Regions from separate parts of the Bilifractor sp. LCP19S3_H10 genome, predicted to be linked through region 2. Evidence: a T-box and tRNA genes for the amino acid it is inferred to sense, from the RefSeq annotation. Region 2 holds a T-box; the other holds one or more tRNA genes.
The links. A T-box is a leader RNA that pairs with one kind of tRNA and senses whether it is charged. The one in region 2 lies ahead of ACTQZS_RS05930 (valine--tRNA ligase), so its partner is inferred to be a tRNA-Val.

Region 1 (15,656 bases), on a different contig from region 2:
TGCAGGTCCGAAGAGAATATCAAAGTCAAGCCCGTAGCTGTCATGAATGGCTTTTGCATAAAACTCGCCGAGCTTCTTCAGCTGCGATCCGGTTACATACGCGCCGGCATTCATGAAGAAAGGCGATTTTCTTCCGCTTTTCAGCGTAAAGTCTCCGAACTTCAGCACATGACTGTCAATCATAAAATCAATAAACTGTTTTTTGTATTCTTCCATCTTTATCTGTCGCTCCTTCCAATCTCCAGGAGACCGGCTGCACCGGTCTGCCGCGGCGGATAAGCCCATCGCCTCACACCTCATGTGAGCAGATCCATGCTGCCCATCGCCCCCGGATCTTTCAGTATCAGTACTGCCGCACATCATTCCTCAACTGCGCCGACCAGATCCTGTACGCTGTCGATTCCATTTTCTTCCAGGTATCGTTCGATTCCCGCGACAACATCCAGGGTTGCGCGCGGATTTATGAAATTCGCGGTTCCCACCGACACAGCCGTCGCTCCCGCGAGAATAAATTCCAGTGCATCCTCCGCGGACGCGATACCGCCCATTCCAATGACCGGAACATGTACCGCATGCGCCGCTTCATAGACCATCCGGACGGCAATCGGCTTTACGGCCGGCCCGGACATGCCTCCGGTCCTGTTCGCCAGGACAAATTTCCGGCGGTTCACATCGATTTTCATACCGGTCAGGGTATTGATAAGCGAAACCGCGTCTGCGCCGCCTGCCTCCACTGCCCTGGCCATCTCTCCGATATCGGTGACATTCGGACTGAGCTTCATGATGATCGGCTGCTTCGCCACTTTCTTACATGCTTTTGTGATTTTTTCCGCGACAGACGGAACCGTTCCGAAGGCAATTCCTCCTTCTCTGACGTTCGGGCAGGAGATATTGATCTCCAGCATATCCACAGGTTCATCCGCCAGCCGTTCCACCACTTCCGTATATTCCTCGACCGAATGGCCGCAGACATTTACGATGATTTTTGTGTCGTATTTCTTCAAAAATGGAAGGTCTCTCCTGCAGAAGACCTCAACACCCGGATTCTGGAGACCGATGGCATTCAACATGCCGCCGTACACCTCGGCCACCCTCGGTGTCGGGTTGCCGGGCCACGGCACATTGGCCACTCCCTTTGTGACAACGGCTCCGAGTCCGTTCAAGTCTATAAATTCACTGTATTCCTCGCCGGACCCGAAAGTTCCGGACGCGGTCATGACCGGGTTTTTCAATTCAATCCCGGCGATCTTCACGCTAAGTCTGTTCGTTGTTCCCATCTATCTGTGCCTCCAGCTGCTTCTGGTTTTCCTGCCATGTGCTCGGATAATCTCTCAGAGATCCAGAGTCATCACATTAAACACCGGTCCGTCCTTGCAGACCCTGGTATTCTTCACCTGGGAATGCTCATCGATCTCCCGTGTCCTGCAGACACATGCGAGGCAGGCGCCGATTCCGCAAGCCATCCGCTCCTCCATCGAAACCCAGCACGGTATCTGCTCCTTTTCCGCCCAGCCCTTCAGAGCGCGGAGCATAGGAAGCGGTCCGCAGGCAAAAATCACCTCCGGCTTCCTTCCATCGGCACGGATCGCGTCCATTACATTTCCTCTCGTTCCCACGCTTCCGTCTTCCGTCGCGATGATCGTATCGCCGTACCGGTCAAATTCGGACTTCAGAAAGCAGTCACTGCGATAACCGATGACGCTGATCACCTCTGTATCACGAATCTTCGCATTGACTCCGTCGGACTTTTCGGAAACTCTCTGCTCATCTTCAATCACATCTGACTGTTCCTCATCAAGTGCCGCGCTTTCGGAAAGTACTTTCGCCGTTTCCAGAAGCGGCGGAACTCCGATTCCTCCGCCAATCAGAAACACTCTCTTCCCCGCCGCTTCCTCGAGCGGGAAGCCATTGCCGAGAGGTCCCAGAATCTCCAGCTTTTCACCGGCACTCATCTGCGCCATCTCATCCGTTCCCGCCCCGGAAACGCGGTAGACGAGCCGGATCGTCTGCCGGTCCGCGTCTATTCCGCAGAGGCTTATCGGCCGCGGAAGCAGTCTGCTTTTGTCATTGAGAAAAACATTTACAAACTGTCCGGGAACTGCCTCGCCGGAAATTCCCGGCGCCTGGAGAACCATGTCATATATGCCGTCGCTGATCCGGTTCTGGCTGACGATTGTTGCCGTCTCCTTTACTTTCATATGTTTTCGCTGTCCTTTCAAAGATTCATCTGACTGCTTCCAGAGCACTGTTGATATCCCGGATCATGTCGACAACCGCCGCCCTGGAGGCATCCGCGAAATGGTCCTCGCCATACTCCGCATATTCTTCCTTCCGGTATGCACAGATGATTCCGCGGGAGGAATTAATAATCGCGCCGAGTCCGTCCTCATTGAAAAAGTCAGTGAGATCGGCGCCTTTTCCACCCTGCGCACCGTATCCCGGAACCAGTATGAAGGTCTTCGGCATGATTTTCCGGAGCATTCTTCCCTGTTCCGGATAGGTTGCTCCTACAACGGCGCCGATATAGCTGTATTCATCGCCCATCGCCTCGCGTCCCCACTCAGCTACCTTTTCACCGACCATCTCATACAGAGGCTTGCCATCCACCAGCCGGTCCTGGAACTCTCCGCTTGACGGATTTGACGTCTTCACGAGAACAAATATTCCCTTCTTCTCCTCGCGGCAGACCTTGATAAAAGGATTGATGCCGTCGCTTCCCAGATAAGGATTGACCGTTGCAAAATCCTCATGGAAACCGGAGTACTCTTTATTTCCGACCTTCACATGCCCGAGATGGCCGACGGCGTAGGCCTCAGAGGTTGATCCGATATCGCCGCGTTTCACATCTCCGATCACGACAAGACCCTTGCTCTGGCAATATGAAACTGTTCTCTCATAAACAGCCATCCCCGGTACGCCGAACTGCTCATACATCGCGACCTGCGGCTTCACCGCAGGGATCAGATCGAAGGTTGCATCTACAATTTCCTTGTTGAACTCCCAGACTGCCTCCGCAGCGCCTTCCAGCGTTTCTCCGTACTGATGGAATGCTTTTCTCTGGATAGATTCCGGCACGTAGGAAAGCATCGGATCCAGACCGACGACCACCGGCGCGTTCTTTTCTCTGATGTTCTGAATCAGGCGATTAATCATAGTACATTCTTCCTTTCTGATATACGATTTTCCCGCCGCAGATCGTGGTGTCGACCCGGCCGGTAACCTCACAGCCGTCAAACGGTGTATTTTTTCCCCGGGATTCAAATTCCCGCGCGTCAATCTTATAGGATACATCGGGATCGATGATCGTTATATCCGCTTCCTTGCCCTCTGCTAGAGATCCCCTCTGATCCAGATGCAGAATTTTCGCCGGACCGGCGCTCATCCGCTCCGCCATCTGCATTGGCGTCAGGATACCGGTTCTGACCAGATATGTGATCGTCAGCGCGACAGAGGTCTCCAGACCGACAATGCCGAAGGGGGCCTTTTCCATGGGCTGATCCTTCTCCTCGCGCGTGTGGGGCGCATGATCCGTGCTGATTGCCTCAAATACTCCCTCAGCCAGTCCCCTGCAGAGTGCCTTCCTGTCCTCTTCGGTGCGCAGCGGCGGATTCATTTTGTAGTTCGTGTCGCCGTGCACTCTGTCGCTGCTCGTCAGAATGAAATGATGCGGGCAGACCTCGCCGGACACATCCCAGCCTTTTTCTTTTGCCGCCTTCAGCATCTCGTAGCTTCCCTTCGTGGAGCAGTGACAGAGATGAAGATGCGTGCCTGTCTCATGAGCAAGGATCATATCTCTCGCGATGATGACATCCTCCACCGAATTTGTGATACCGGGCAGGCCCTCAGCTCTGGATATCTCATCCGCATTCACACAGCCGCCCTGAACGAGATTCCTGTCCTCGCAGTGATCCAGAAACGGAATGTTCAGTTCACGGCAGATTTTCATTGCCTCCCGCGCAAGCTCGGCGTTCATGACAGATTTTCCGTCCTCGGAAACAGCGGGGATTCCATGCTCCGCCATTCCTCTGATATCTGCCAGCTTTTCACCGGCCTGCCCCTCAGTGACCGCTCCGGCCTGAAGCACATGGATCGACGCGGTATGCTCCGCCTTATGCATCACATAGTCGATGCGGTCCGGGCTGTCACAAACCGGTTTTGTATTTGGCATTGCGACGATGGTGGTGATGCCTCCTCTGGCCGCCGCCTTCGAGCCGGTGGTCACATCTTCCTTCCAGGTAAGTCCCGGATCACGAAGATGCACATGCAGATCGATCAGCCCGGGCATGACCCACATGCCCCTTGCATCGATCTCCCGGTCCGCCTTCTCTGTTATATTTTTCGCGACTCTGGTGATTTTTCCTCCCGACAGATAGAGATCAGCGATGCCGTCAAAACGGGTGTCCGGATCGATGATTCTGCCGTTTCTAATCAGAATTGTATCCATAATGATTTCTGCCTTTCCGTATGAGGGACATCCGGCCGGATTTCATCAAACCCTCTTTTGTGCCTTTCCTGTCCCGGGCATAAATTTCCGTTTACAGTATACAAGATGGTGCCTGAGAATTCAAGGATCTCACTTCGCCTGGACATTGAAATGAGCTCCCGGAAAAAAGCGTGAAAAAGGCGGAAAAACTTTGCCGATACTGCCCCGGAGGCTGTTGAAGGGGCCACTGAAAAGAAAGCCGAATTGTTCAAATATTCTTGACTTTTCGACCTTTCAAACCTATAATCAAATCACGGTGAAAGCTTCACCGATTCATTATTTTTCTTAGTAAGTATGGAGGTACTTCAAATGAACAAGGGCACTGTTAAGTGGTTCAATGCTGAAAAAGGTTATGGTTTCATCACTGGTGAGGACGGAAAGGACGTATTTGTTCACTTCTCAGCAATCCAGGGTGAGGGATTCAAATCTCTGGACGAGGGCCAGGCTGTTTCCTATGATCTGGTTGAAGGCGCAAAGGGAATGCAGGCAGCAAACGTTGTTAAACTGTAATTTCAGCGAATGAACCCGAATCACTAATCCAGACATCGAAAGAATTGCTTTTCTTGTTACAGCATTTTGAAGCATTGATTTATATATAGAGATATTAAGTTACGCATCAAGTGTTTGCACACGTAATAATCAGTTCAATCGAAAAATCACCGTCTTCCGCTCCGGAAGGCGGTTTTTTTCTGCTGTCTCATCTCAAAAAGGCGCCCTGCTCTCGCAGAACGCCTTGTAGATCTTGTGCTATATTATTGCTGCCATACATAGTCCCTATGGCTGCTGCTGTAAAATATCTTTTATGCCTGCACTTCTTCTATGACTGCTGTCATGCATGGCACTTAAGGGCATTGACGGGAGAAATCATTCTCTCGTTCTGCCGGAATCCGTCACTGCGCAGCCGACGCCGATGATACGGATGCGTCAGAAGAAGCTGATGCGGCTTCACTGCTGTCGGATGCTGTCGCAGATGATGCTTCAGCTGAAGTGCTGTCTGAACCGGTCTTCTGCTCTGTGACATAGCTGTTCAAAGCTGTCGTGTAGGACTCGATGGCAGAGAGGTCAAGCTCCGTCGTCGTTGCCTTTGCCGTGGTTGCCTGATTGTTCTTTACGTTATTATAAACTGCCCAGCTGAACCAGCCGATCAGGAAACCGAAAACTACTACAACCGCAACTACGGTCAGTCTCGTTCTGATCTTTTCTCTCCGCATGATTTTCTTGCGGTTCTTTTTCTCTTCCTTATATAAATCGACCTTTTCCTGACTCATTCCAACATACTCCTTACCTGTCTCTTGATCCGGGCTCCGGCTGATTCGGGCAGAAATTTCTCAGCATCTGCCATAATTCCTGCGTCGGCCCAATGTAAACAGTATACAACAATTCCAATCAAATGCAAAGCACAATCCGTAAATTCCCGGATTGTGAGATACCCGGAAGTCTATTATAATGGATACTGTATTTCGGAGGTTTTTACTATGATCGCATTACAGATTGAACATGTCGGCAGCTTCATGAATCACCTTCTTCTGAAGGAAGCGTTCGACCGTTTTCTGGTCTCGGAAGCGCAGATCACAACCTTTACCACATTTTCCATCGACGGTCAGGCTCACCCCGAATATTATGAGGGCGACGCTTCAGATGGCGGAATCACGAATAAAGCCACGGACACACAGACACACCGGGAACCTCTGGTGCACTGGAAGGATATCCGCTCCTTCTGTGTACAGATCCTGAAAGGCCGGAGGCTTCCTCTCTCCTTCCGTTTTGTCTTCCAGCTGAGTGCCGGACAGATCCGGCGTTTTATGGAAAAGAACGAACTGAATTACGATCCGGATGATATCCTTGGACTGTTCCTGAACATTCAATACCGGAATCAGACACTGACAGTAACTACCGGATCCTCCCTCCGGGTCTTTACGCTGGATCACTCCGTTGACCAGGCGTGGGACCGGTATGTGCAGAAATTTTTCACCGCCTGCGGGCTCGACTGATCACCTTTAAATTGTTGTTGTACAAATACCGGAATGTGTTTTTTGTGTAAATACAAGGAAATATTTTATACGAATACCAGGAAAATGTTTTGCACGAACACAAAAGGAGCGGGAAAAACGCCCACCTCGCGTTTTTATCCCGCTCTGCTTTCAATCTTGCTTATTCAGATTTCTTCTCGTCCTTTGATTCCTTTGAAGTCTTCTTGGCCGGTGCCTTGGTGTCCTTCTTCTCCGACGCTTTCACTTCTTTCTTTGCTGTATCCGCCTTTTTGATCTGGGCTTTTCCCGCTGGCTTCGCGTTCTCTGCAAGCTTTACCATGATCTCATTGCTCCTGCTGATGAACTTTGTCATCTCATCCGGAGTCAGAGCGCGGTTGCTGATAACTGCCAGATCATAAAGCTGCTCACAGAAGAGGCTGACATCCTCGGATGCCTTATGCTCGAATACATATTTCACAAGCGGATGCTTTGCATTCAGAACAAGTGTCTGCTGTCCCTCGAGTTCATCCACGTTGATGTTCTTGTCCGCCATTCCGTACATGCGCATCATCTCGCTATAACGGCGCATCTCCTCGGAGATCGTGACCATGGCTGAAACACTGGGATCCTTCAGATTCTCCACCCGGACGGACAGCTGACTCTTGTTCAGAACCTTGCGGAAGAGCTCCTGCAGATCCTTGCTCTCTTCCTTCAGGGATTCACTGTCTTCCTTCATATCATCGGTGAGATCCGCATCGATTCTCTGGAAATGAAGATTTTCATTCAGCTGCTCCACATGGGAGATAAACGGAGCGTCGATGGTATGAACCAGCTTATAAGCCTGTTTCTTCTGGCTCCGGAACATGTTGATGTACTGGCTCTGCTGCACCTCATTTGTCACATAATAGATCGTGATCTTCGGCGCATCCTTCTTGTCGTCCTTCTGATCCGCCTCACCGGATTTACTCTCTTCTGAAGCTTCTGCCTCAGGCTTCTTCTCACCATCGGCACCCGTCTCAGATTCCTTCGCATCTGCTGCTTTGCTCTTGTCTTCTGCGCTTCCCCCTGTTTTCTCTTCCTCAGTCTTTTCAGGAGTATTGGCGGCGATGATATCTTTCAGCGTGTGATACTTGCCGTCGAGATCCTCATAGAGGATGTAATCCATCATTCTCTCAGAGAACTTGGGATCCTTCAGCGTTCCGAACTTGATGAACGGACTGATGTCGTTCCAGTATTTCTCATATTCTTCTCTCTTGGTCTTGCACATGCCTGAGAGCTTGTCCGCAACCTTCTTTGAGATGTAATCGGAAATCTTCTGCGCGAAACCGTCATTCTGAAGCGCGGAACGGGAGACATTGAGCGGCAGATCCGGGCAGTCAATCACGCCCTTGAGCAGGAGCAGATATTCCGGGATAACTTCCTTGATATTGTCCGCGATGAATACCTGGTTGTTGTACAGCTTGATTTTTCCCTCAATGGACTCGTATTCCGTGTTGATTCTCGGGAAGTACAGAATGCCCTTCAGGCGGAACGGATAATCCATATTCAGATGAATCCAGAACAGCGGCTCCTTGTAATCCAGGAATACATGGCGGTAAAATTCCTTGTACTCCTCATCCGTGCACTGACTGGGCTGTTTTGTCCACAGTGGATGCGTATCACTGATGGATACCGGCCGCTTCTGAATCTTTACCTGATTTTTCTCCGGGCTGGTCTCGACCTTTTCGGTCTCGCCCTTATCATTTTTCTTCTCCTCGTACTTCGCGTCCTCATGGATATGCTCAATGACAACATCGGTATCCTTGAGATCCTTTTCATCGATGATCTCTGTCTCCGGCTCTTTTGTCTCGTTCTCGAGATAGATTTCTACCGGCATGAAGGAGCAGTATTTCTCCAGAGTCTCACGCACCTTATACTCGTTAGCGAATTCCAGACTATCCTCTGCCAAATGCAGCGTGATTGTCGTTCCGGCCTCGGTTCGCGTTCCCTCGCTCATATCATACTCTGTTCCGCCGTCACACTCCCAGTGAACAGCTTCCGCGCCCTCCCGGAAACTCAATGTATCGATTTCCACCAGATCCGCTACCATGAATGCTGAGTAGAATCCGAGTCCGAAATGTCCGATGATCTGGTCGCTGTCCGCCTTATCCTTATACTTTTCCAGGAACTCCGTCGCGCCGGAGAAGGCGATCTCTGTGATGTCGCGGATTACCTCGTCCGCTGTCATACCAATTCCGTTATCGATGAATTTCAGTGTTTTTTCCTTATCGTTAACCGATACGGTGATCTTCGGCTTATATCCCTCCGGAAGCCTTACCTCGCCTACGGCATCCAGTTTTTTTCTCTTGGTTATGGCATCGGATCCATTCGAAATCAGTTCCCGGATAAAGATATCCTTATCCGAATACATCCATTTCTTGATTATTGGAAAAATGTTGTCGCTGTTAATCGACAGATTTCCATGTCTCATTTCCATACTAATACACACTCCTTTTCACTTTTAATCCTTCATTTTCGTGACATATCCCCGTCAGGAAAACGGATATCTATGTTATCGCCGCTGATGATCCGCTGTCTGTGGAAACCCGACTTCACGGACCATTCCGGCTGTGATTTCTGTCATTATGACCGGTATTCATTTTATACCCGACAAGTGTTATATTAGTACCCTTATTACAGAAAGTCAAGAAAAAATTAGCACTCGATTTTGTCGAGTGCTAGCAAGGTACTGTATAAGTCCAGTCGCAATGTTCTTGTCTCACGGGGAGCTTGCTCACCAGTGGGCAAGAACATTAGCGACGACAACAGGTATGAACACGAAGTGACGCGTAAGCGGCACGGAAGTGCTCATACCTGTTAGCGGCACGGAAGCTGCGAAGCAGCGAAGTGACGCGGGGACTTATACAGTGTGTGGCACAATGTATCGTATAGCCGGTACTGTATAAGTCCAGTCGCAATGTTCTTGGCTCACGGGGAGCTTGCTCACCAGTGGGTAAGAACATTAGCGACGACAACAGGTATGAGCATGGAGCGGTGCGAAGCAAGATTATCCGGTAAAATCGCCCGACAATATCTTCTCAAGATATTCCTCTACCGTCGGCGTATGGTCACGGCTAGCGCCGAGAATTTCCGGCTTAGCGTTGTCTACCGCAACCGGCCATCCAACCAGCTTCATCATCTCCATGTCATTGTAGTTGTCCCCGAACGCCATACATTCCTCCGGACGGATATCAAGCTTCTCCAGCAGTTTCCGGATTCCGGTTCCCTTATTCACATTAAGCGGCATGATATCGAGCCAGTCGTTTCCGCCCGTAACAACCGTTGCGTATCTTCCGAATCTTTCCTGCCAGAATGCTACTTCCTCATCGGTAAGGCCGTTCCTCTCATAAATGGAAATCTTGAAATACGGCTCCTCCGTCTTCAGAATATCCGGCACCAGTGTGACATTGTTGCCGACCACATCGCGCATATGATAGTAGTAGCTCATATCCTTCGGCTGAATGTAGCTTGTATTCACTCCCGACAGGAGCACCTCGGCGGACGGCGTCCTTATGATCTCCCGCATAATCTCCTGTCCAAGCGCCCGGTCCATCGTCACTCTGTGCACCATCTCGCCTTCATAGAAGCTGAGGCAGCCGTTCTCGCAGAGATACGCGATCTCGCTGCGAACAGGGGCAAAGAGTCTCTGCAGATTGGCATACTGTCTTCCGCTCGCCGCAAGAAAAATAATTCCTCTGTCAGTCAGCCTGTGAATCAGCTCGCAGGTATTGGGTTTCAGCCTTTGTGCGTCTCCCTGAAGCAGCGTCCCGTCCAAATCGCTTGCAATGAGACGGATATTCGACGGAATTCTTATCGATGGAATTCTTTTATCTGACATTTTCCTTTCCCCTCGAATTGAAACGATCCACAAGATCAACGATCTCCAGAGGATCATCGACAATATCGTCTGCCCGATATTCCTCAAGCTCTGTTCTCGGACGGAACCCCCAGGTCACCCCGACGGTAAAAAGGCCGGCATTATGGCCCGTGAGCATGTCGGTATTGGTGTCACCAAAGTACAGTGCCTCATTCTTATCCACCCCGAACTCCCTGAGGATCTCATAGACGCCCTGCGGATTCGGTTTGATCGGCACAGTGTCGGTCTGTCCCTGAATATGGTCGAAGGTGTCCAGTCCGAAGATCGCCGTCACCACATCGATTGCTCCCTGATGCATCTTGTTGGAAAATACTGCAAGACGGATCTTCCGTTTCTTCAGCTCTTTCAGCATCTCCACAATGTGCGGGTAAGGTTTCACATGATACAGCGAATTCTCGACAAACCATTTCCGGCACAGCGGTCTTCCCTCCTCATAATATTTCAGCTCCGGATCGCCCGCATCCTTCAGTGCCCTTTTGAGCGCATTATCAAGGCCATCCCCCGCGTAGTAATTGTAATTCTCCACCGGCATCGCAGGGAGCCCGAAATGCTCCAGTGTCATATTGACCGGACGCGCAATGGACTCCTGCGTCTTTGTAAGCGTGCCGTCAAGATCAAAAATACATGCCTTTATCATTTCCTGCTCTCCCTTTCTCTTTTCCGATATTCCCCAGTGTATAACGCTTCCCAAGGTTCCGCGTTCCGCAATTTTCTTCCCGTAAATCCGTATTCCAGGGCTCTGCGTCCCGTGATTCTGCTTCCCGCGAGTCTATTTTGGGCAGCTTCTCTATCCATGATTTCGCTTTCCCCAGCTCATCTTACTTTGTGACTGGCCAGGACAGCTGTAGCCCGTCTTTTTAACAGGATACCACAATCGAAGATATACTTCTTCATTATTTCTCTGTCCTTAAGGACATTTATTGCAAATCGACATTTTCAGTAAATGAGCAGAAAAAAGCTGCCGCACCTGCAGGAAGCAGGGATACAGCAGCCTTTTCATTATTCATGTCAGAGTCAATCTGCTCCGGCCTTCTTATATCCTTTGAAGGTTCTCCGGACCTCTTGTGCCTTCCGGAGTTTCTCCGGACCTCTTACGTCTTCTGAAGTTTCTCCGATTCTCTTATGCCTTCGGAAGCTTGAAGGAACTCTTCAGCGATACGATTCTGCCGAACACCGGCTTTCCGGGCTTCGACAGCTTCGCGTCAGCACAGAAGAAACCATTTCTCACAAACTGGAAGCTCTCATAGGGCTTTGCCTCTGCCAGAGCGGGCTCGACCACTCCCTGGAGAACCTCAAGAGAATCCGGATTGATATTCATCGTGCCGTCCTCATTGTACACGCCCTTTTCCTCATCGATCAGATTCTCATAGAGACGCATCTCCACCGGCTTTGCATCCGCCGCATTCACCCAATGGATCGTTCCCTTCACCTTGCGGCCGTCCGGGCTGTTGCCGCCACGGCTCGCCGGATCGTAAGTACAGTGGATCTCGGTGATTTTTCCATTTTCATCCTTGCGGAAATCAACGCACTTTACAAAGTAAGCCTGCATCAGGCGCACTTCATTGCCCGGGAACATCCGGAAATATTTCTTTGGCGGGTTCTCCATAAAGTCATTCCGCTCGATATACAGTTCACGGGAAAAAGTAACCGTGCGGCTTCCCAGCGCCTCATTCTCCGGGTTGTTCGGTACCGTAAACTCCTCGGTCTGCCCCTCCGGATAATTGTCAATGATCAGTTTTACCGGATCCAGGATCGCATACATTCTGGGAACTCTGGTCTTCAGATCATCCCGGATGCAGTACTCCAGCATCGCGTAGTCTGTGGAGCTGTTGGCCTTCGAAATTCCTCCAAGGCTGATAAACTTCTGTATCGATTCCGGCGTATATCCTCTTCTGCGGAGCGCAGCAATCGTGACTAGACGCGGATCATCCCAACCGTCAACGGTTCCGTTCTCCACCAGTTTCTTGATATATCTCTTACCGGTGACTACATTGGTCAGATAGAGCTTTGCAAACTCAATCTGCCTCGGCGGGTGCGCAAAGCCCACATTCTCCACCACCCAGTTGTACAATGGCCGGTGGTCCTCAAACTCCAGCGTACAGAGAGAATGAGTAATGCCCTCGAAGGCATCCTCCAGCGGATGGGCAAAATCATACATCGGATAAATGCACCATTTGTCTCCCGTATTCTGATGATGCAGATGAGCGATCCGGTAGATAATCGGGTCTCTCATGTTGATGTTCGCCGCTTTCATATCGATTCGCGCCCGGAGAACCTTCGATCCGTCCTCGAACTCGCCGTTTTTCATCCTCTCGAACAGATCGAGATTCTCTTCTACGCTTCTGTTCCGATTCGGGTCATCCCTTCCCGGCTCCGTCAATGTTCCACGGTACTCACGGATCTCATCTGCGGACAGATCACTGACATAAGCCTTTCCGTCGCGGATCAGCTTAAGCGCAGCCTCATACATTTTGTCAAAATAGTCTGATGCAAAGAACGGCCCGTTGAACTTCGCACCGAGCCACTCCACGTCACGCTTGATTGCCTCTACAAATTCTCCCTTTTCCTTCGTGGGATTTGTGTCATCAAAACGGAGATTGAACTGACCGTTATATTCCTTTGCGATGCCATAATTCAAAAGGATCGACTTTGCGTGACCGATGTGAAGATATCCGTTCGGCTCCGGCGGAAAACGCGTCATGACCGTGTCATATCTGCCTTCCTTCAGATCCTTATCGATTTCCTGCTCGATAAAGTTCCGGGAAACAACTTCTCTCTCTGTCTCACCCGATCCCTGTTCCTTAGAAGCTTCTTCGATCGCCATTGTGTCAGTTCCTCCTCGATTCCAGTATCATTTATCCGCCGGGGTGCGCACTGCTTCGGCAGATATCTAAAGTCTTTCACTGAGACAACATCATATCATAACTTTTTCAATTTTCAAAGCATAACCTTGCCCTGCGGCTGCCTTCATCTGCCTTTCATACAAACCGTCATCCTGCACGATATCTTCCTTTGCAAAGACTTGCGCTTGCGTGCAAAGGCTTAAACTTGCATAGCAAGGACCCGGGCTTGTGCCGCAGTGACTTAAGTTTGCGTCAAAATTTGAATTTTCTGACAAATTTTCATTGCATTTTGATGGAAAAAGTGATAACCTGAGAACTGATGGGAGCATAGCTCAGCCGGGATGAGCGTTCGCCTCACACGCGAAAGGTCACGAGTTCGATCCTCGTTGCCCCCACTATTCGACGCGTATCCGAGTAATCGGATACGCGTCTTTTGTCGCAGCGGGGTCTGTCTGTTTTTATTCCCAGCTGCTAGGCACCGCCTTCATAGCCTAATTTCACACCCACAGCATACTTTCACAACCACAGCAGAGCTCCCCATCCACAGCATAATTACACATTTACAGCACAGCTCCCCATCCACAGTATAATTACACATTTACAGCAGAACTCCGCATCCACAGCATAATTACACATTCATAGCAGACCGGAACGGTGCATGCGTGGATGGCTGCTGATCTCCGGGAAAACCGTCTCATCCCATAAAAAAGCCTGTCTCCGCATACACAGAAACAGACTCGCAGAATTTTCCGGTAATAATAAAAATATTTCCAACAACATGAAAAAAGATATATCCACCAGTGCCCGGATGCCCGGAATAAAAAGTTCCATACAGCATCACATCATACGCTACAGACTTTCAGACAGTAGTGTTCTCCTTCTCTTTGTCTGTCCTGGTATGCTTTGAAAGGCCGATTTTCGAATCCGGCTCATCCTCTTCCGATTCGTCTCCACCGGGGATCAGTGACATCAGCCACTTCCTCTTCAGGGTGACAAAAATCAGAACAGAGATCTGGAATCCCAGCGCAAGCACCATGAACAGATACTGCCCGTGCTTGATGAACCCGCCCGCGAGACAGTTGAAGAAAATCTGTATCCAGCTTGTAACAGCAATCGCAATAAAATAGTGAAGCGTCGTGATCGAAGATCCGGCAGCAATATACGGAATAATTCCATTCGGAAGAATAGGGAGCAGGTTCACAAAAGCAACCACAAACTCCGGTTTGGTCGTCTTCAGCTTTTCCTTGATCCAGCTGTTCTTGTTCTTCTTCACCGGCGCAAACCCGGCAATCTGATTACCCATCCTTCTCGCAAAAAAGAACACCAGAAGGTTTCCCAGCAAAAAGCCGAAGTAGCACATCAAGAAAGAATGGAACCAGCCATAGATTACACCGGATGCAATCTGAATTGCAAATCCCGGAAAGACTATACTGACAACCTGAAGCGCAGCCAGCACGATGATTGACAGCGGGCCCTTCCAGGAAGCTTCCCTATTGATAAACAATTCAATTTCCTTCTCGTCGCCGCCGCGCAGCAACTTCAGATACTGCGGGATCATGTCGCCGAATGCGAACCAGATCAGCAGCACAGCGACAGCAAGTACGCCGATATAAGCGAACAGCTTCCAGTGTTTTCTCCAGAAGCTGCTGAAATCCTTCTTTTCCATATATTCTCCAAATTCTGATTTGTATACCGCTTCTGCAGCAAAACAGGCTGAATCGGAAGTTCGGATACTTCCCCGCCGGAAAAACCGCATTATCTGCGCATCCGGCCAGACAACCATTAGATTATATAAGAAAAGATGTCTCCTGTCAAATTCAACATTCCCTGCAGGATATGAGCCGTTCCGGTCTCGGTAATACGCCTGATATCCCTTGTCCTGAAGTCGAACCATATCGGCTCCGCCAAGGCTGTACCGTCTCAGTAATACACCTGATATCCCTTGTCCTGAAGTCGAACCATATCGGCTCCGCCAAGGCTGTACCGTCTCAGTAATACACCTGATATCCCTTGTCCTGAAGTCCTTTGACCGTGCGCTCCCTCAGTATATCGTCAACAAAAATTTCTCCGCTCAGCACGACACGGTTTACCTGAATTCCATTCCCGGAAGCATCAGCCACTATATTTTCACACATCTTGACCGTCATCTCCGCTACCGCGTCATGAAATTCCAGTGCAAGCTCATCCGTCGGAATGCCGCCGTCCTTTGCCATGCGAAGATCTCCGATCAGACGCGGGCCGTCAGCAATCCACTCGCCGTTTTTCTTCTCCAGAATCATCCTTACCGGATACCGGTTCTTGAGAACATCAATCTGATGTGCCGCCATTCCAAATGTACCGTCATTCCATTTGCTGACCGCATTTTGGGCTGCCTCCACAAGCCTCTCTGCGCATTCACCGGGATAGGTATTCTCCTCGCAGATGCCGAGCACTGCCGCGGCTGC
Region 2 (15,656 bases):
CGCGGGAATCGGAAGAGATGTGGAAGGTGCCTACAACGACGGAATTCTTCAGCCGTTCTTTTCCGTGATTGCGAAGAACGCAAATGCGGAGGACAAGGACAGATTTCTGTCTGTCGTGCATGACACGCTGGAGAAGCTGGCGGAGGAGGGGCTGGACACACTCGCTATTGCCTCGGGAATCAATTATTTCGAGTTTCGTTTCCGGGAGGCAGATTATGCGCAGTTCCCGAAGGGCCTGATCTACGGTATGGATCTTTTTGACAGCTGGCTCTATGACGAGGGGAAGCCTTTTGAATACCTGAAGGAGCTGGATGCTTTTGAAGAACTCAAGAAACGAAATGGCACGGGCTATTTTGAGAATCTGATTCGCAGGTATCTCCTGTCAAACAATCATGCCGCGGTTGTGACGCTGAAGCCGGAGAAAGGTCTGGCTGCCCGCAGAGAGAAGGCTGCGGCGGAGAAGCTCGCAGCATATAAGGCATCGCTCTCAGATGAGGAGTTGGATGCGATGGTTGCCGGGACGAAGGCGTTAAAAGAATATCAGGAATCAGAGGATTCCGAGGAGGCTTTGAATTCGCTTCCGATGCTTTCCAGAAAGGATATCGACCGGAAGACACCGCTTCATCCGGACACGGAACAAATTCGTGTCAACGACACCACATATCTGAGACATCATTATTTTACAAACGGAATCGCGTATCTGACGCTGCTGTTTGATACAGCGAAGGTTCCGGATGAACTGGTTCCTTATCTCGGAATTTTGAAGAATATGCTCGGAGTCGTGGATACGGAGCACTATACCTACGGCAGGCTGTTCCATGAAATCAACGCAAGGACCGGCGGAATCAACTTCGGTCTGCAGGTTCTTCCGACGGAGAAGGGGCTGGATGATTCCAAGGGCTATCGCATGTTCGGGGTAAAGGCAAAATATCTCTACAGTGAGAAAGATTTTGTCTTCGAGATGATTCAGGAGATCCTGAAGACATCGAAATTCAATGACAAAAAGAGACTTCATGAGATTCTTGCAAGTACAAGAGCAGGAATGGAGCAGGCAATCCCTGCCGCAGGTCATACTTCCGCGGCGAAGCGTGCACTGTCCTACCAGTCTCTTCTTTCCGCGTGGACAGAGAAAACAACGGGAATTGATCAGTTCCGTCTGGTAAAGGATCTGGATGAGCATTTTGAAGAGAAGGCGGATAACCTGATCGAAAACCTTCAGAAGCTCATGAAGATCGTATTCCGTCCTGAGAATCTGACGGTCAGCGTGACAGCCGAGGAAGACGGATTTGACGGTATCGAAGAGGAAATTCTTTCGCTTGAGGAGAATCTCTGCACAGATCCCTTCGAGGAAGGAAGCTTTGACTGGAAGCCGGAGCAGAAGAATGAGGGATTCAAGACCTCCGGACAGGTGCAGTTTGTGGCCCAGGCAGGCAATTACCGGAAAGACGGATATGAATATACCGGAGCCTTCCGGATTCTTCGAATGATTCTGAATTACGATTATCTGTGGATGAATCTGAGGGTACTCGGCGGAGCTTACGGCTGCATGAGCAGCTTCAAACGTTCCGGCGACAGTTATCTGGTATCGTACAGGGACCCTCATCTGAAGAACACACTGGACGTATATGCCGGTCTGCCGGAGTATCTCAGAAAGTTTGACGCGGATGAAAAGGCAATGACGAAGTACATCATCGGTACAATCAGTGAGATGGATACACCGATGACAGCTTCTTCCAGGGGAAGCTTTGCGCTGAACTGCTGGTTCGCAGGCCTGACAGAGAAAGATTTTCAGCAGGAAAGAGATGAGGTTCTGGACGCGGAAGCAGAGAATATCCGGGATCTTGCAGATCCGGTCGCATCGGTTCTTGCCGCGCACAATATCTGTGTGATCGGCAGTGAAAGCTCCGTGGATAAACACGCAGATCTCTTCAGGAAGATTGAAAGCCTTACCTGAGACAGGACAGGGAGAAAAGGTATGGAAGCAGGAATGGGGACTGGAACCGGGGCGATCAAATCGGGATTTGTCGCATTAATTGGAAGACCGAATGTGGGAAAATCTACGCTGATGAATCATCTGATCGGACAGAAGATTGCGATAACTTCACGGAAGCCGCAGACAACCCGGAACCGGATTCAGACAATCTACAACAGCGAGCGCGGTCAGATTGTATTTCTTGATACGCCCGGAATTCACAAGGCGAAGAACAAGCTGGGGGAATACATGGTTTACGCGGCGGAGAGATCCCTGAAGGACGTGGACGCTGTGATGTGGCTCATTGAACCCGGCGATTACATCGGCGCTGCGGAACAGCACATAGCAAAGATGCTCGACCGCTCCGGTCTTCCGATTATCCTTGTTATCAATAAGATTGACAAGGTCAAAAAGGATATCGTACAGAGCACGATGGAAGCATACCGGAATATTACCCGGTTCGAGGACATTGTCTGTGTGTCTGCGCTTCACAGCAGAAATCTGGAGGCGCTGATCGACAGTCTTTTCCGGGTGCTCCCTTACGGGCCGCGTTTCTTTTCGGAAGAAACCATTACGGATCAGCCGGTGCGGCAGATCGCCTCGGAGATGATCCGCGAGAAGGCACTCCGGTCTCTGGGAGAGGAGATACCGCACGGGATCGCTGTGGTCATCGACAAGATGCGGGAGCGTCCGGATGGTTCGATTACAGATATTGAGGCAACGATCATCTGCGAGAGAGAATCCCACAAGGGTATCATTATTGGAAAAAACGGCGCCATGCTGAAAAAGATCGGAACCGAGGCACGGAAAGAAATCGAGACGATGCTCGGCGGCAAGGTTAATCTGAAGCTCTGGGTCAAGGTACGGAAGGACTGGAGAGAAAGTGATATTCTCGTCAAAAATTACGGCTACGACAAGAAGGAGCTCAGGGAGTAGACGGCGGTGTTTCTTGAAATCCATGCCTCTCGTTAGGTGTGAACAGATTTAGTATTCTGAGCTGAGAGATATGAATGAACAGATCAATGTATCTGGAATGGTTTTGTCGGCGATGCCGATCGGAGAGAACGATAAAAGACTTGTGATTCTGACGAGAGAGCTTGGCAGAATCAGCTGTTTTGCGAGAGGCGCTCGACGGCCGGGAAGCACGCTCATGGCACTGTCCAATCCCTTTGCCTTCGGAAGCTTCACGCTGATCGAAGGAAGAAATTCCTACAGCCTGATCTCCGCTTCAATCCGGGAATACTTCACCGAGCTGGCCTTTGAACAGCCGGGGGTGTATTACGGGTATTACTTCCTTGATTTTGCGGATTACTACGGCAGAGAGGGCATCGACGGTACTGACATGCTGAATCTTCTGTATCTGACCATGAAGGCGATCCTGAATCCGCACCTGGACAACCGGCTGGTAAGACGGATCTTTGAGATCCGGATCATGACGATAAATGGTGAATATGCGCCGGATCCTGCTCTGATGAGTCCGTCCGCGCTGTATGTAGTCCGCTATGTCATGAGCGCTCCTCTGACAAAGCTGTATACCTTTGAGGTGAAGCCGGAGGTGCTGAAGGAACTGGAAAATGCGCTGAACCGCCAGACAGACCGGATTCTCGACCGTCCGCTGAGGAGCAGGAGAGTATTGAATGAAATGATCCGGACCTGACCGGTCCCGGCATATTGAAGCCGGAGCAGGGATATTCGGGGGCGGTGATTGCGAGGCGGAACCTTGGGGCTCAGTACTGCAAAGCCGGAGCAGGGAATACGGCACAGGGGTCGAAGTGGTAAACGGGAGTATGTTCCCACCTCACAAAAGAAGAATAGCTGAAAGAACCTGTGAAAGATTTCGGGATACCCGGGACTTTTCACAGGTTTTTTTACGCGAACAGTGAGCCGCAGCCGAATGCGAAGTATTCGTGTGCGGCGAGCGTCGCGATAGCGAGATAAAACTCGCGCAGCGTGTTTTATCTCGTTACGCGGCATTGTTTTCGGAAAGGCTTTTTTCGCAATATGACTGTGGGCTTCACAGAAACAGAATGTATAATTGCGAGGGTTTTGTACCGATTTGTTGTGATTATGTTGCAAAAGAGGACCCTTTTTTTGTCAAACCTGGTTCTACTCAAAACGTTTCGCTTTTGTTATAATGAGGAACAGCAAGACACAGGGGTGTCGGATGTAAGGAAAATCTCGAGATAAATAAGATAAACATCGGGTAATTTTATCACGCGCGTGTAAGGAGGGTTTTTTATGACGTATTATGGGGCATTGGACTTCGGAGCATCCAGCGGACGCATGATGCTCGGATGGATCGAGGACGGAAAGTTTCAGCTGCAGGAGGTTCACCGTTTTGAGAATGGCATGGTAAAGAAGGACGGGGAACTCTGCTGGGAATTTGACCGGATTTTCCGTGAAGTCAAGATTGCACTGAAGAAGTGTAAAGAAATCGGGAAGATGCCAAGCTACGTGGGTGTGGATACCTGGGGCGTTGATTTTGTCCTTTTGGACAAGGATGACAACGTTGTGGGCAACACGGTCGGATACCGCGACCACCGGACAGACGGCATGGATGACGAGGTATATAAGATCATCTCGCTTGAGGATCTGTATGCCCGCACCGGTATTCAGAAGGCGATTTTCAATACGATTTATCAGCTCATGGCGGTGAAGACGAAGCATCCGGAGTACCTGGATAAGGCGGAGACGCTCCTGTATGTGCCCGACTATTTCCATTTCCTTCTTACCGGACAGAAGGTGAATGAGTACACGGAGGCTACCACGGGACAGCTGATCAACGCGGCTTCCTGTGAGTACGACTGGGAGCTGATTGACAGGCTCGGATATCCGCGCCGGATCTTCCAGAAACTTGTGATGCCCGGCACAAAGCTGGGACATATCCGTCCGGAGCTCGCGGAGGAGATCGGTTACGACTTCGAGGTCGTTGTGCCCTGTACGCATGACACGGGTTCTGCGGTTCTCTCAGTGCCGGCAAATGACGATGATTTTGTGTACATCAGCTCCGGAACCTGGTCGCTTATGGGCGTGGAGCGCAAAACCGCCGATACCTCGGCAAAGAGCTGTGCACTGAACTTTACAAACGAGGGCGGCTATGATCACAGATTCCGTTATCTGAAGAACATCATGGGTCTGTGGATGATCAATTCGGCTCGGCATGAGGTGAATGACAAATACAGTTTCCCGCAGATTGTAGAGATGGCGGAGGCGGAGAAGGACTTTCCGTCGCGGGTGGACGCGAATGACGAGAGATTCCTTTCCCCGGACAGCATGATCGGCGAGATCAAGAAAGCCTGTGAGGAGAGCGGACAGAAGGTACCGGAGAATTTCGGACAGCTCGCGACGCTGATCTATACATCTCTCGCGGAGTGCTACGCGAAGACGGAGAGAGAGCTGGAGGAAGCAAACGGCAGAAGCTACTCGAGAATTCATATTGTCGGAGGAGGCTGTAATGTTGATTATCTGAACCGTCTGACCGCAAAGGCAACCGGCAAAGAGGTACACGCAGGTCCGAATGAAGGAACCGCTATCGGCAATATCACGGCACAGATGCTCGCGACCGGAGTCTTCCATTCTGTAGAAGAGGCCCGCGAGAACATCCACGAGTCCTTCGGCATCAAGGTTTACAGCTCTGATGGAGAGCTGATTTCCGGCTGAATTTCAGCGGTATGCCGCAGTACCGGTTCTGAATTGCGCCACAGCCGCCGGCCGCATAGCACATCACCGGGAAATGACCGGTGATAATAAATGACACATGGTAATTAATGATTCACGATGATCGAAGACTCACGGCAAGAATCGATCCGTGAAAATAGATGATCTGTAATGGTGAATAAATGGGAGGAACAGAGATGACAACCGTAAAGGAACGCTACGAGATTGCGAAGGAACAGTATGCAGCGCTTGGAATCGACACAGACGCTGCCATTGAGAAGCTGAAGGATATTCCGGTTTCCCTGCATTGCTGGCAGGGAGATGATGTTCACGGCTTCGATTCAGACGGCCAGCTGACCGGAGGAATCCAGACGACCGGTAACTATCCGGGCATCGCCAGAACTCCGGAGGAGCTGATGGCCGACATTGAAGAGGTGATTAAGCTTGTTCCCGGAAAGGTAAAACTGAACCTTCATGCCAGCTACGCGATCTTTGAAAAGGGTCAGAAGGTGGACCGCGACAAGATCGAACCGAAGCATTTCCAGAAATGGGTGGACTTCGCAAAGAAGCATCACATGGGAATTGACTTCAATCCGACCTTCTTCTCTCATCCGTGTGCAGGCGCTGACGGAATGAACCTGTCCAGCGCGGATGAGGATGTCCGCAAGTTCTGGATTGAGCACGGAAAAGCATGTATCCGGATCGCAAACTACTTCGCGGAGCAGACCGGTGAGGTGTGTGTGATGAATATCTGGACCGGAGACGGACTGAAGGATGTTCCCGCAGACCGGATGGGCCCGAGAATGCGGTACAAGGATTCCGTTGACCAGATCCTTTCTGAGCCGTATGATTTCAACAAGGTAAAGCCGTGCCTGGAGTCCAAGGTGTTCGGAATTGGTGTTGAGTCATTCACTTCCGGATCCTCTGAGTTTGCGCTGACCTATGCCGCATTCAATAAGGACAAGCTGATTCCGCTGATGGATAACGGCCATTATCATCCGACGGAGGTTGTATCCGATAAGATTCCGGCGCTTCTCACCTTCTTCCCGGAGATTGCTCTGCATATCACCCGCCCGGTTCGCTGGGATTCGGATCATGTCGTTCTCTTTGATGATGAGCCGAAGGAGATGGCGAAGGAGATCGTACGCAATGACGCGCTTGATCGTGTGCATATGGCGCTCGACTATTTTGATGCTTCGATCAACCGTGTATCCGCATGGGCAGTCGGCTTCCGTACCTGGCAGAAGTGCCTGCTAAATGCGCTGTGCCTGCCGAATGAGCATCTGAAGGAACTTCAGAACGCGGGCAACTTCACACAGCTGATGATCGACCAGGAGGCGGACAAGATGCTTCCGTTCGGCGATATCTGGGCATACTACAACGAGGTTTGCGGCGCCCCGCAGGAGGGTAAGGAATACTCTGCTGAGGTTGCAAGATACTGGGACGAGGTTCAGAGCAAACGCAGCTGAAAAGCAGGCGAAGCAAGGAAACGCATGTCTATGCACGGCACTGTTGTTCGGACATGACAAAAGATGTAAAATTGAGCGAGAAATCCGGCCATAGAGCCGGATAAATGATAAAATCATGAAAAGGACTTCCAATCATTGTGAGTGGAGGTCCTTTTTTTAGCGGATGAAACCCGGCAGAACGGATTATTTATCGAGTGTATGGGATAAGGATTCTTCTGATTCATCAGAAATTTACGGTTGAAATTATTATACATGATCTGCTATTTCTTCCCATGCAATTGCAGGAGTGAAAAAGAAAAACACAGGACGAAGAGCAAGGTGGACGATTATAAATTCCAGCTCGTTTAAACTATGAGAAATTTGTTGACGCGTTAATAGGCGGCTTTTTTGAAACTATTTCTGCGCTCTTTTCATCTAATATATGAATGGATATTCAGGAAGACCGAAAGGAAAGAGGAACGTTCAACGCCGGAAAAGAGGCCCTTGGAAACGGCGATATGATTTCGGGAAGACATATATTCTAAAGGAGCTTTCATTTGGAACAACTGGTTAGAAGAGCAATAAATGGAGATACAGATGCGTTTCTTGAACTGATGGATCAGAATACGCAGATCATGTATAAGACAGCCTGGTCGGTTCTGCGGAATAATGAGGATGCATCGGATGCGGTCGCGGAGACCATTCTGACGTGCTTCGAAAAAATATACACGCTGAAGAATCCGGCGGTTTTTCGTACCTGGATGATTCGAATCCTCCTGAATCATTGTTACGCGATTATCCGGGATCAGGCCCACTACGACAGAAGTGGAGAAATTCCCGAGAAAACAGAAATGTAGAACTGGGAGGAAAATGAAGGGGATTCGTTTAGGGAACTGATACAGGGAGTCGATGAGAAATATGGGATGATTCTTACACTTTATTATGCGGATGAACTGATGATTCGTGAAATTGCGGAAGTACTCAGACTGAACGAGAATACCGTGAAGACGCGGCTTGTAAGAGGTAGAGCGGCGGGGCTGTGCATGCAGTCCCGCTGTTTTCGGATGCGTGAGTGGTTTTGCCAGTGCATTTATCCGGCCTTTCCGGTCTTGACAGGATGCTGTTTTTCCTTCAAAATGAGCATCGTTCGCTTGCAAAATCATTATGAGGAGCCCGGGAGCCGAAGAGCCCGGGACTTCTGATATCGAGAGAAGAATACGTTCTAGAGATTGAGGTGCTGACTCGAAATTGAGGTGCTTAATCGTTATCCTTAAGAGAAGGAAGATAGGAATTTCATATGAGATTATTACTGATCAGACATGGTGACCCGGATTATGTACATGATACGCTGACGGAAAAGGGAGACCGGGAGGCGGAACTTCTGGCCGATCTTCTTGCCGGAGAAGAGATTGATGATATTTATATGTCCCCCATGGGCAGGGCACAGAAAACTGCCTCATATACTCTGGAAAAGCTTGGGGAAAATGGAAAAACAATGGAATGGCTGCATGAATTTGAGTGCAGGATGGATATCAACTATTCGGATGTACTCAGGAAAGCATATCCGGACGCGCGGAAACTGGAAGACGGGACTCTTGCGCGTGGAATTCCGTGGGACATGCTTCCTTCGTCACTGATGCAGGATCCGGCTTATCTGGATCCCGAAAAATGGAGGGAGACTCTTGTGGCGCAGAACAGCAATATGACGGAGGTCTACGACTGGGTGACCGGGGAGCTGGATCGTCTGCTTGAAGGATACGGATACCGGAGAGAAAACGGCTGCTACCATGTGAGTAAAGAATCGAGAAAGACCGTGGCGCTATTCTGCCACTTCGGGGTCAGCTGCGTACTGCTGTCACATCTGTGGAACTGTTCGCCGTTCATTCCCTGGCATTTCCTTTGCATGCAGCCTTCATCTGTGACGGAGCTCGTGACGGAGGAAAGAGAATCTTGTACGGCGATCTTCCGCGCGCTGAGGATCGGAGATATCTCACACCTGAAGGCGGGTCACGAGGAGCCTTCTTTCATGGGACGCTTTTGTGAGGTTTATTCGGACATGTCGCAGAGACACTGAAGATGCCGGCGGCACGGAAACTGCAGCGGGTCACAATGCTTTTAAAGGGTGAATGGCAACCGGATTGTTAATTCCTTACCCGTCAGTCATGAATAATCATGAATGTGTGAACCGCAAATGCGAAAAGTTTTAATCAGACAGATGCGAAACGTTTCATTCGGGCCTTGACAATCGTAACGATCTGTCATATGATAATTGTCGTGTATAAATTCTATATCAGCTTTTCAGGTGAGACCTCAGAAGGGGTCTGAGAGGGAACCAGGTGGAAGGCCTGGACGATCCGGTCACTGTATACGGGGAGCGAGATGCGAATGCCATTGTATGTCCGCACATATGAGAAGGCGCATGAAACGTTGATCCGTGAGTCAGGAAACCTGCCTGAGAGGTTATAGGTTAAAGCTTCCGAGCAAAGCTTTCATTTTATGAAGATATGGAATGTCTGAACGAGTAATCACTCCGCCAGAGACCTTGAGCAGGATTTATGCATGGTTTTACGGCAGGGTGAGATTCTTCAGAGCACGCCAATGTTTTATCGTACCATTTCCTCCGCAACAGATGGCTGACGATTTTCCGCAGAACAGAAGCTGTTCTGGAGTTCCCGCCCCTCTTGTGACAGACAAGACAGAGATGAGATAACAGATTCCGGCCGAGACCTCGTTTCGGAGCTTTTGCCTCCTGCAGCAGAGAAAACTGAGGATACCGGGTTGAGATGACAATACGCCTTTGCAAGGGCGTTTTTTTTGTGCGTTTATGGGCGGTCAGGATCCGCTTGACAAAAGAAAACTTCCTTATTATGATTAACGTTAAATATGAAAAGACTGTGACGAAGAGGAGTACGCACAACGGCACCGACAGAGAGGACTTCAGCTGCTGAGAGAGGTCCGGGTTTTCCCTGTGCGGAAGGTAGCTTCTGAGTCGGAATCCTGAGGACGCGGAAAAGCATTCCGTCATGTCGCCAGGGATTCCCGCCTGATCCCCGTTAACGGATAGAATGAGGCATATATGATTCTGCTTTCGCGGATACATATGTGAAGCAAGGTGGTACCGCGATATGATCGCCCTTTGCACGATGTGTGCAGGGGGCTTTTATTTTTTCGCTTTTCCAAAAGGCAGAGGAGGATTTTTTTCATGAGTAAGGAACTTGCCAAAACCTACGATCCGAAGGGCATTGAGGACCGTATTTACCAGAACTGGATGGACAAGGGATATTTTCACGCGAAGGTGAACCCGGACAAAAAACCGTTCACCATCGTTATGCCGCCGCCAAATGTAACCGGTCAGCTGCACATGGGACATGCACTGGACAATACGATGCAGGACATCCTGATCCGCTACAAGAGAATGCAGGGATATGAGGCACTCTGGCAGCCGGGTACCGACCACGCGGCCATTGCGACCGAGGTAAAGGTCACAAATATGCTGAAGGATAAGGGCATTGACAAACGCGAGATCGGCCGCGAGGAATTCCTGAAATACTGCTGGCAGTGGAAGGATAACTATGGAAGTCGGATCATGAAACAGCTGCGTAAGCTCGGATCCTCCGCTGACTGGGAGAGAGAACGCTTTACGATGGATGAGGGCTGCTCAAAAGCGGTTGAGGAGGTTTTCTGTCGCCTTTATGAGAAGGGCTGGATCTATAAGGGAAGCCGTATCATTAACTGGTGTCCGAAGTGTCAGACCTCTCTGTCAGACGCAGAAGTAGAACATGTGGATCAGGACGGATTCTTCTGGCACATCAATTATCCGATCGTGGGTGAAGAGGGAAGATTTGTCGAGATCGCGACGACACGTCCGGAGACGCTTCTGGGCGATACCGCGGTTGCCGTAAATCCGGATGATGAGAGATATAAGGATCTGGTCGGCAAGATGCTGAAGCTGCCGCTGACTGATCGCGAGATTCCGGTTATTGCGGATGAATATGTGGATAAGGAATTTGGAACCGGCTGTGTAAAGATCACTCCCGCTCATGATCCGAATGACTTCGAGGTAGGTAAACGTCACAATCTCGAGGAAATCAACATTCTGAATGATGATGCAACCATGAATGAGAAGTGCGGAAAATATGCGGGTATGGACCGTTATGTGGCGAGAAAGGCTATTGTAAAGGATCTGGAGGACCTGGGACTTCTGGTCAAGGTCGTTCCGCACACGCATTCTGTAGGTACGCATGACAGGTGCCATACAACCGTCGAGCCGATGGTCAAGCCTCAGTGGTTTGTCCGGATGAAGGAGATGGGACAGGCTGCGCTGGCTGCGCTGAACAGCGGCGATCTGCAGTTCGTTCCGGAGAGCTATGGCAAGACCTATACACACTGGCTGGAGAACATCAAGGACTGGTGTATCTCCCGGCAGCTGTGGTGGGGACACAGAATTCCGGCCTATTACTGCGAGGACTGCGGAGAAATGGTTGTACAGCGCGGCGGAGCGCCTGCAAAATGCCCGAAGTGCGGAGGAACGCATTTCCGTCAGGAGGAGGATACGCTGGATACCTGGTTCTCGTCCGCGCTCTGGCCGTTCTCTACGCTTGGCTGGCCGGACAAGACGCCGGAGCTGGAGTATTTCTATCCGACAGATGTGCTGGTGACCGGGTATGACATCATCTTCTTCTGGGTTATCCGGATGGTGTTTTCTGCAATTGAGCAGACCGGGAAGGTTCCCTTCCATCATGTGCTGATTCACGGTCTTGTCCGTGATTCGCAGGGAAGAAAAATGAGCAAGTCCCTTGGAAACGGCATTGATCCGATCGAGGTGATTGACAAGTACGGCGCGGACGCGCTGCGTCTGACGCTCATGACCGGAAACGCTCCGGGTAATGACATGCGTTTCTACTGGGAGAAGGTTGAGGCGAGCCGGAACTTTGCAAACAAGGTATGGAATGCTTCGAGATTTATCATGATGAACCTCGGCGATACGGAGGTTCCGAAGGAAATGGATCCTGCAAGGCTGGATTACGCTTCCCGGTGGATTCTCTCGAAGGCGAATACCCTCGCGAAGGATGTCACGGAGAACATGGACAAGTATGAGCTTGGAATTGCGGTTCAGAAGGTCTATGATTTTATCTGGGAGGAGTTCTGCGACTGGTACATCGAGATGTCCAAGCCGGTGCTCTACAGTGAGAACGAAGACGAGAAGCTTCCGGTTCTCTGGACGCTGAAGACCGTTCTTTCGGAGGCGCTGAAGCTTCTGCATCCGTTCATGCCGTTCATCACGGAAGAAATCTACTGTACATTGAATCCGGACGAGGAATCTGTGATGATCTCTCCGTGGCCGGTCTATAGGGAAGAATACCATTTTGAAGAGGAAGAGTCAGCTGTCGAGCTGATGAAGGAGGCGGTTCGCAGAATTCGTGACGTGCGCAGCTCTCATAACGTGCCGCCGAGCAAGAAGGCAAATGTCTTCATCGTTTCCGGTGAGGAGGATGTGCTGAAGAAGTTCAGAGAGGCAGAGTCGTTCTTCGGAACACTTGCTCATGCGGAGAGCGTTTCTCTTCAGAAGACGAAGGAGAATATCGATGACGATGCCTTTTCGGCGATCATACCGGGTGCGGTGATTTACATCCCGTTTGCGGATCTGATCGATATCGACAAGGAGAGAGAGCGTCTGACTAAGGAAAGAGAACGTCTGACGAAGGAAATTGCCCGCTCGAACGGAATGCTTGGAAACGAAAAATTCCTTCAGAAGGCTCCGGAGAAGAAGGTGCAGGAGGAGCGGGATAAGCTTGAAAATTACAGACAGATGATGGCTCAGGTGGAAGAGCGTCTGGCTCAGCTGGAGAAGAACTGAGAGCAGACGGAGCTGGAGAAAAAGAAAGATGAAGAGAATCGTGTTCGGACAGAAGGATAACTGCGACGGGAATGACACAGAATGTTTGAACGGGAGGAAAAAGAGGGCGGACCTGAAATACTGGGTCCGTCTGATGAACCGTTTCTCGGTGCCGTTCCAGGCATTGTGGTGCTGCATCCTTTATTTTATCATGGAGCTGATCTCCAGGCGTTCGTTTATTGGCGCGTGGAAATACATGACAGGAAGTCCTCTTGTCTTTCTGTACAACGCGTTTCTGATCTTTACGACGATGTCGGTGGCATTTCTGTTCCGCAGGCGCGTCTGGGTGCGGGTATTTGTGTCTGGCTTCTGGTTTGTACTGAGTCTGGCGAACGGAATTATTCTGTCAAACCGCGTCACGCCTTTTACGGGACAGGATCTGAAGCTCCTCGCAGACGCGAAGAAGGTCGTAACGGAGTATATTCCGCCGGTTCTGTTCGGCCTGATGATGGCCGGACTGGCGGCAGGGATTTTCTTCCTGATCCGCTATTTCTTTAAGGCACCGAAATACCAGGGAAAACGCAACTGGTTTGTGGATGTTGTCATCGTCGGCGCAAGTATTGCCCTTTTTGCGGGTGCTACCGAGATGGGTATCCACACAAGAATCCTTTCCAGTTATTTCGGAAACCTTGCCATGTCGTATCAGAACTATGGCTTCCCTTACTGCTTCTCGGTCACTGTTTTTGATACCGGAATGAACCGGCCGAACGGATATTCCGAGAAGCTGATCAGCTATATCGAGAAGGATGAGGATGAAAAGCTTCCCGATTCCGATACGGAGGGAGCAGCGGACACCAATCTCGTTTTTCTTCAGCTGGAGTCCTTTTTTGATCCGGAGACTGTGACAGGTCTGAAGATTTCTGAGGACCCGATCCCATATTTCCATAAGCTGCAGAAGAAATACTCTTCCGGTATGCTGAAGGTGCCGGTCGTTGGTGCCGGAACTGTAAACACAGAATTTGAGGCGATCACCGGCATGAGCCTGTCTTATTTTGGGGCCGGTGAGTATCCCTACAAGACGGTCTTGAAAAAGGAAACCGTAGAGAGTATTCCCTTCGATCTCAAGAGAGTCGGATACAGTACGCATGCCATTCATAATAATGAGGCGACCTTTTACGGGAGAAACACGGTTTATCCGAATCTCGGCTTTGACACCTTCACCTCCGAAGAATACATGCCGGATATCACCGACGTGACGGAAACCGGATGGGTCAAGGACCATATTCTGACGGCGGAAATCATGAAGGCGCTGAAGTCGACGGAAGGAGCGGACTATGTATACACCGTATCCGTGCAGGGACACGGGGATTATCCGACAGAGCCCGTGATCAGTGATCCGGAAATCACTGTGACCGGAGCGGAGAAGAAAGAGCAGAACGATTATTCGTGGGAATATTACTGTGAGCAGATTCATGAGATGGATCAGTTCGTCCATGAGCTTACGGATACGCTTCAGAATTTTGATGAGCCGGTTGTTCTGGTGATGTACGGAGATCATCTGCCGACGATGGGACTGAAGGAAAGTGATGTGAAGGGATGGAATCTTTACCGAACACCCTATATCATCTGGGATAACATGGGCCTGAAGAAGAAAAACAAGAATCTGGCAGCCTACCAGATCGGAGCCGAGGTCCTGAAGAGACTCGGGCTGTACGACGGAACTCTGGTCAGATACCATGAGTCGGAGCGTGGAGACAGGTTCTACCAGAGCAATCTAGAGGTTATGCAGTACGATATGCTGTATGGAGAGAGGTACGTCTATAACGGAACGAGCCCGTTCGCACCGACCGATATGAAGATGGGTACTGAGCCGATTCGTGTGGAGCGGATCGTGAAGTCCGGAACCAATGAGGAACCGCTTTATTACGTTTATGGACAGAACTTCACAGCGGCCAGCAGACTTGCGGTGAATGGTGACATAGTGAAGGATACGGTCTGTGTCAGCAACGGCCTGCTTCTTGCGCAGGGACTAGAGCTGAAAGGCACGGATGAGATCAGTGTTGTCCAGAAGAGTGATACTTCGAATGAGATCCTGTCGGAAACGGATGAAAAACCGCTCGCATTATACCTTGAAAAGGGAGAGGCAACCAAAAATTGACATACAATGAAACAGTAGATTATATTGAAAGCATCCCGAAATTTACCACCAAGACGTCTCTTGATCACACACGACGCATTCTGGACAGGCTCGGACACCCGGAAGAGGGAATGAAGATTATACACGTGGCCGGGACAAACGGTAAGGGCAGTGTGTGCGCCTATTTGAATTCTATGCTGATGGAGGGTGGGTATAAGGTCGGACTTTTCACCTCTCCGCATCTGATCCGGATCAATGAGAGATACCAGATCAACGGAGAAACGGTGAGTGATGATCTGTTTACAGAGGCTTTTGACAAAGTGATGGCAGCGGTGAAGCTGACCATGGCGGAGGGGGATACTCATCCGACCTACTTTGAGACCTTATTCCTGATGGGCCTTATGATTTTCCGGGAAAAACAGGTAGATTATACGATCCTTGAGGTCGGAATGGGAGGCAGGCTGGATGCGACAAATGTGATCCGGCATCCCCTCGCATCCATCATTACATCGATCAGCCTGGACCACACGGAGTATCTCGGGGATACAATCCCGGAGATCGCTTTTGAGAAGGCGGGGATTATCAAGGAGGGCGCACCGGTAATCT

Region 1: it encodes a tRNA-Val, which carries the amino acid that the T-box ahead of ACTQZS_RS05930 (valine--tRNA ligase) is inferred to sense. The anticodon was not compared.

What each region holds. Positions count from the first base shown of each region.
Region 1 is NZ_JBQKFT010000010.1:61,694-77,349, reverse strand. Features, by position in the region: gene pyrE (orotate phosphoribosyltransferase) at 1-216, opposite strand, end outside; gene ACTQZS_RS09385 (dihydroorotate dehydrogenase) at 360-1,277, opposite strand; gene ACTQZS_RS09380 (dihydroorotate dehydrogenase electron transfer subunit) at 1,332-2,198, opposite strand; gene pyrF (orotidine-5'-phosphate decarboxylase) at 2,224-3,153, opposite strand; gene ACTQZS_RS09370 (dihydroorotase) at 3,146-4,444, opposite strand; gene ACTQZS_RS09365 (cold-shock protein) at 4,793-4,993, shown strand; gene ACTQZS_RS09360 (hypothetical protein) at 5,374-5,751, opposite strand; gene ACTQZS_RS09355 (DUF5721 family protein) at 5,959-6,474, shown strand; gene htpG (molecular chaperone HtpG) at 6,635-8,929, opposite strand; gene ACTQZS_RS09345 (HAD family hydrolase) at 9,500-10,330, opposite strand; gene ACTQZS_RS09340 (HAD family hydrolase) at 10,320-11,006, opposite strand; gene ACTQZS_RS09335 (glutamine--tRNA ligase/YqeY domain fusion protein) at 11,490-13,193, opposite strand; tRNA gene ACTQZS_RS09330 (tRNA-Val) at 13,534-13,607, shown strand; gene ACTQZS_RS09325 (TVP38/TMEM64 family protein) at 14,072-14,878, opposite strand; gene ACTQZS_RS09320 (Kae1-like domain-containing protein) at 15,201-15,656, opposite strand, start outside.
Region 2 is NZ_JBQKFT010000005.1:153,399-169,054, forward strand. Features, by position in the region: gene ACTQZS_RS05890 (insulinase family protein) at 1-1,954, shown strand, start outside; gene era (GTPase Era) at 1,976-2,908, shown strand; gene recO (DNA repair protein RecO) at 2,979-3,629, shown strand; gene rhaB (rhamnulokinase) at 4,211-5,632, shown strand; gene ACTQZS_RS05910 (L-rhamnose isomerase) at 5,827-7,098, shown strand; gene ACTQZS_RS05915 (sigma factor) at 7,635-7,934, shown strand; gene ACTQZS_RS05920 (sigma factor-like helix-turn-helix DNA-binding protein) at 7,971-8,279, shown strand; gene ACTQZS_RS05925 (histidine phosphatase family protein) at 8,375-9,151, shown strand; cobalamin riboswitch at 9,361-9,547, shown strand; T-box leader at 9,963-10,217, shown strand; gene ACTQZS_RS05930 (valine--tRNA ligase) at 10,280-12,934, shown strand; gene ACTQZS_RS05935 (LTA synthase family protein) at 12,963-15,071, shown strand; gene ACTQZS_RS05940 (bifunctional folylpolyglutamate synthase/dihydrofolate synthase) at 15,068-15,656, shown strand, end outside.